Linked DNA regions of Endozoicomonas gorgoniicola. The protein of the gene in region 2 interacts with the protein of the main gene of each other region in a pairwise test. Links are inferred from orthologs where the notes say so. Each region holds a gene or a part of one and is shown on either strand. Other genes may lie near its edges.

Evidence for each region.
Region 1: the proteins of NX722_RS13310 (region 2) and dnaA interact in binary tests that used the Escherichia coli proteins (3 or more experiments, as listed by UniProt). The link is inferred for Endozoicomonas gorgoniicola from one-to-one orthologs.

The regions. Positions count from the first base shown.
Region 1 is NZ_JAPFCC010000001.1:5,058,569-5,061,438, reverse strand. It holds dnaA (chromosomal replication initiator protein DnaA), read left to right. Parts: upstream 1-502; coding sequence 503-2,239; downstream 2,240-2,870. Other genes in the region: dnaN (DNA polymerase III subunit beta), read left to right, coding at 2,358-2,870. UniProt on the Escherichia coli protein: Plays an essential in the initiation and regulation of chromosomal replication. Binds in an ATP-dependent fashion to the origin of replication (oriC) to initiate formation of the DNA replication initiation complex once per cell cycle.
Region 2 is NZ_JAPFCC010000001.1:2,908,512-2,911,394, reverse strand. It holds NX722_RS13310 (phosphoheptose isomerase), read right to left. Parts: upstream 1,793-2,883; coding sequence 1,208-1,792; downstream 1-1,207. Other genes in the region: NX722_RS13300 (penicillin-binding protein activator), read right to left, coding at 2,216-2,883; NX722_RS13305 (YraN family protein), read right to left, coding at 1,834-2,244; NX722_RS13315 (BON domain-containing protein), read right to left, coding at 485-1,072; NX722_RS13320 (type 1 glutamine amidotransferase), read right to left, coding at 1-404. UniProt on the Escherichia coli protein: Required for the timely initiation of chromosomal replication via direct interactions with the DnaA initiator protein.

The DNA of each region.
Region 1 (2,870 bases), 2.2 Mb from region 2 along the record:
TGTTTTGTATTTATGATTGTAATTTAGCAGGCCATTTTCTGTGGATAAGCAGGCTTTTGTCAGTAATATCAAGGCCTAAGGCCTGTGTATCAAGCTGTAGAAATCACGGTATTTAGCTGTTCCTTACCTGAGGATGAGTTGTGTATAAACTAACCAGTTATGCACAGGGTAAGTTATGCAACTGGTTATACACAGCTCATTCCTATGGATTTACCCTGCTAGTAAACAGGTCTATCCACAGCAAAAAATTAATAAATAATTCACCTTAAAGACAGACTTTTTCTGTTGATAACTATATGAATTAAAGGCACAAAAAAAGTGGTGATCAGCTCTGCAATCATCTAGGGAAGGTGTGGATAACTTTTGGGCGAAAGGATACAATTGTTCGCAATACCCAGCCTTTCAGAAAGTTGTTCAGCAGGCAGGGTGATAAGCTTTATCATCATCCGGTTTCCGGGTCGCTGTCGGGCTCGTTATCAGGATCGTTTTCAGGAGAGCGCCTGTGCCCCTTGAGCTCTGGCAAAAATGCATAGATCTTCTTCAGGATGAGCTGTCATCGCAGCAGTTCAATACATGGATTCGCCCGCTAAAAGTAATGGGGGATGAGCATGACTTATGTCTGCTGGCTCCTAACCGCTTTGTATCAGACTGGGTGAAGGAGAAGTTTTTGCCGAGAGTTGAGGAAATTCTCGATGAGCTGACCGATGGACAACCACCGGCTGTAGCCCTGGCTGTGTCAAACCGCCGACCGCAATCTCTGAGTCGTCGTTCCAGCAGCAGAACGTCTTCACATGCCAGCAGTACACCTTCATTTTCTTCGCAGTTTGCTCAGCGTTCAACGGCTTCTGTTCAGGTACAGCCTTCCCCTAAACCAGCGTTTCACAACCCGATTCAGGATTCGGTGAAAAGCCCTGCGGCAGGTTCTGAGCTACAAGAGCGAACCGTTACTGAAAAGCTGGTGAACAATCTGGAAGTGAACAGAGCGTCCGAGCCTCTGTTAATGCAGGAGTCCCTGGCTGTGGATGAGCCGATGGCTGAAGAAGCTGTTGATGAAGCACAGGCCAAACCTGTAGCTAAAAAGCAGCGTAAAGTTAATCCGCTGAAAGACACTCTTAAAGATTCTATTAAAGAGGGTGGGCTTGTAACGGAAGAGCCAGACCCTTCCCGGGAAATTGTTACACCAACCCGCCAGGTTGAAGTAGAAGGTTCCATTAAGCATCACAGCTCTTTGAATACCCAGTTCACCTTTGAAACTTTTGTTGAAGGTAAATCCAACCAGTTGGCACTGGCAGCTTCTCGGCAGGTGGCAGAAAATCCGGGAGCGGCCTATAACCCACTGTTCCTTTATGGTGGTGTTGGTCTGGGTAAAACTCACCTGATGCATGCAGTAGGTAATTCTCTGGTAAAGCACAACCCGAATGCCAGAGTGGTTTACCTGCATTCAGAGCGCTTTGTGGCAGATATGGTCAAAGCTCTGCAGCTCAATGCTATCAATGACTTCAAGCGTTATTACCGGTCTGTTGATGCTTTGTTGATTGATGATATTCAATTTTTTGCGGGTAAAGAACGGTCACAGGAAGAGTTTTTCCATACTTTCAATGCGTTACTGGAAGGTGGCCAGCAGATGATCCTGACCTGTGATCGCTATCCCAAAGAAATCAGTGGTGTTGAAGAGCGTCTGAAGTCCCGCTTTGGCTGGGGACTAACCGTAGCGGTTGAACCCCCGGAACTGGAAACCCGCGTTGCGATCCTGATGAAAAAAGCAGAACAGCACCGTGTCGACCTGCCCCATGAAGCGGCTTTCTTTATTGCACAGCGTATACGCTCTAATGTTCGGGAGCTGGAAGGAGCGCTCAAGCGTGTTATTGCGAGCGCGCACTTTATGGGAAGGAAGATTGATATAGACCTGATCAGGGAGTCCCTGAAAGACCTTTTAGCCTTGCAGGACAAGCAGGTCTCTATAGATAATATTCAAAGAACAGTAGCAGAGTATTACAAAATCAAAGTTGCTGATATCTTATCCAAACGACGCAGTCGTTCTGTGGCAAGACCCCGACAGGTTGCCATGGCGCTGTCCAAGGAATTAACCAGTCACAGTCTGCCGGAAATTGGCGATGCCTACGGTGGTCGAGATCATACTACGGTGCTACATGCCTGTCGCAAAGTAAAAGAGCTAACGGGTACAGATAGTGAGATTCGGGATGACTACAAGAACCTGTTGAGATCTTTGACCAGTTAATTATTCTGATGCAGTAGTTTCTGGTGTAATAGTTTCTGGTATAAAAGTTTCAACAGATTTTATTGAATTTGAGAAAAGGGCACCGGCTCTTTTCCAGCTAGCAAGAGAAAGGAAAGCGATGAAATTTACCATTAATCGGGAAGCATTGCTGAAGCCACTGCAACTGGTGGCGGGCGTTGTAGAGCGCAGGCAGACACTACCTGTTTTGTCTAACGTCCTGATGGTGGTGGGCGGTGACCAACTCTCCCTGACAGGTACAGACCTGGAAGTGGAGCTGGTTGGCCGCGTTTCTCTGGATGATGTCACTGAAGGCGGCGAGATTACTGTTCCGGCACGTAAGCTGATGGATATCTGTAAGTCTCTTCCTGAGAACGCCATGATTGAGTTTTCTCAGGATGATCAAAGGGTTAAGGTGCGCGCCGGACGTTCACGCTTCACACTTTCCACTCTGCCAGCTAATGAATTTCCAAGCATTGAAGAAGAAGCGGGCTCAATGACCTTTACCATCGGTCAGGCCCGGATGCGTCGCCTGATTGATCGCACAGCCTTTGCTATGGCTCAACAGGATGTTCGTTACTACCTGAATGGCATGTTGCTAGAGGTCAGTCAGAACTGTCTCCGGGCTGTTGCA
Region 2 (2,883 bases):
TCGCAGTGATCCTCGGAAAATTGATTTGAAGTCAGGTTGGCGAAAAGCGGATGCGGCGCAATGACTGTGATGTTGTCACTTTTTCTGCGTTCCTCTCCACGGTAAACCTGACCGCCGAATGTCAGGGCGATGGCCTGATGCCCCAGGCAGATACCAAGGGTTGGTAATTCAAGGTGTTTCAGAAACTGGAATGACTGCATGAGTTGATCATGCTTTTGCGGGCTTTCGGTAAACAGGTGAGGGCCACCTGAGATGATAACGGCCGTTGATCCAGTGAAATCCCATTGATTGGCATCCTGCAGATCAATGCCGATCGTTTTATAGCCGTGATGTCTTACAGCGTGAACAATTTTGGGAAATTTATCGCTGCCGCAATTGATAGTGACAATGTCTTTGCTGCTCATGACGTTTTCTCTTTTCAGACAACGATCTGGAGTCGATTTCAGATCGTTGTCAGTATCGTCTGCTAATTATAAATAGTCACTCAGCGAACGTATTCGAAGACTTTTACAACCTTCTGAACACCTCTCGTATTACGGGCTGCCTCAACGGCGCTACTGGCTTCTTTTGGAGTCGCCAGTCCCATCAGGTAGACCGTACCTTTTTCGGTATTGACCTTCACTTTGTCGGCGGAAACAATTTCGTCCTGAATGAGCTTGGTCTTGATTTTTGTGGTCAGCCAGGCGTCGCTGCTGTGTTCCATAACACCGGCAGGCTGGCCGATGGTTAGCTCGTTATACACTTTGCGCACGTTCTGGATGGGGGTAACAACCCGGGCAGCTTCATCTTTCAGTGACTGGTTGGGAACCTGGCCAATGATCAGCACTATACCGTTAAAGCTGATCACTTTAATGCGACTGTTTAGTCTGAATTCATCGCTGGATTTGTTGATATTGACTTCGGCAACGGTTTCTATGGTCTGGTCATCCAGCCAGTTGCCCCAGGAGCGTTCGGTGGGGTCCATGCGAATCGGGTCTTCATTAACGCCATCCACTACAGTGGCGCAGCCGGTCAAAAAGATTAAAAGTCCGGATAGCAGGCTGGCAAAAAACAATCGTTGGGTGCGTTTCACTCAATACTCCTTTACTGTTTTTTCTATGAAATTATTTCATCACCTTTTTATTGTTCAGGGTGACGAAAAATGTTTCCGTCGCTCAAGGCAGTCTGGTTTCTTTCACCAGTTGTTCAGATAAAAGACTTCTGCAGTTTATCCGGTTGAGAACAGGGATTCGTCTATCAGGTCGCACAGGCAGTGAATAATCAGGGTGTGTACTTCCTGAATACGTGGTGCGTCGTTTGCTGGTACCCTGATTTCAATGTCTTCCGGGTGCAGCAGTCTGGACATGTCTCCCCCGTCCTTGCCAGTCAGGGCAATGATCGTCAGATCCCGGTCGTGGGCTGCCTGAATAGCCTGCACGACGTTAGGGCAGTTGCCTGTGGTGGAAAAAGCCAGCAGAACGTCCCCCTGCTGGCCAAGCGCGCGAATCTGTTTGGAGAAAATCTCATTAAAACTGCTGTCGTTGGCAATTGAGCTGATGGTCAGGCTGTCTGCGCACAGGGAAACGGCGGGCAGCGAGGGGCGCTCCCGTTCAAACCGGTTCAGCAGTTCGGAGACGAAATGTTGAGCATCGCCCGCAGAGCCGCCATTGCCGCAGGCGAGAATTTTGCCATCATTCAACAGACATTGAACCATGACGTCTGCAGAGTCTGCGATGTAAGGAGGCAGGGCGTCGGCAGCACGAATTTTTGCGTCAATGCTGTCCGAGAAATGACGTATTATCAAGTCATGCATGTCTCGAGTCCTGAACGTTTAGAAACGCCTCATAAAAACCGTTAAAAAATACCTTGTAACCATTCTATCGGTTTTGGCGCTCGTTCGTCATTGCTACTTATAACGTGACGAGTAACGGTGTCAGTTTGATTAATAATCAGAACGGCATCGAAACGGCAGTGACGATGCTGATGCTTTCTGTGGTTTTGAAGAAAATGTTCAGCGGTGCGGCGGATTTTTCGCTGTTTGGCAGGTGTAATGCTGGCTGCTGCTCCGCCAAACTGCTGGCTGTTGCGACTGCGAACTTCTACAAACACCAGAGTTTCGCCATCCAGCATAACCAGATCGAGTTCGCCAAAGCGACAGGCGTAGTTCCGGGCGACCAGCTTCAGCCTGTTTGCCTTGAGGTGCTGCAGCGCCAGGTGTTCGGCCCTGGCGCCAGTATTACTCTGAAGTTTGAGCCGCCAGTACATCAGTATTTTGTACCGGAATGGGGAGTGGTGTCAGTTGACCATTGCGAAAGATCTGCCACGGCAGTTCCCGGCTGACACGCCCCTGTTCATTAATGCTGAGCCAGCCAGTCAGGGCATCAATGCGACTGCCACTCAGACTGCGCAGCTGTTGCAGTCGTGGGTGCAGGTTATAGCTGTCAGCACCCAGGGCAAAAAGACTGCCGTATTGACCGCGTGCTGTGGACCAGGTGTCGGTGATAGATAGTTTGAGTGGTGAACTCTGTCCGGGTATATACCACGGCATTACAGGTATCCTGAGGAAGTTCAGGTCCTGGTCTCGACTTCGGCTCGTTTGCCCGGAATAGGCGTTCGAGGTCGCATAAGTGGGGATGTCGCCTGCGTACTGGTAGGCGATTGCCGGTTTGATCTGTCTGGCTTCCTCGGGGGAGGTAGCCATGAAGATCATGTCGACATCCTGTCGGCGCCTTGGTTCGAAGCCTATCTGTTCTCTCAGTAATCGGCTGATCTGACGGGCGCGTTGCTGGCTTTTATCGACCAGCAGGGCTTCGCCTGCCAGTGTGCTGTACTCACTCTGTTTATCGAACTGACTGATTCCTGCCACTTCACCGTTGAGCTTTTTCCATTCTGCCGTAAAGCTTT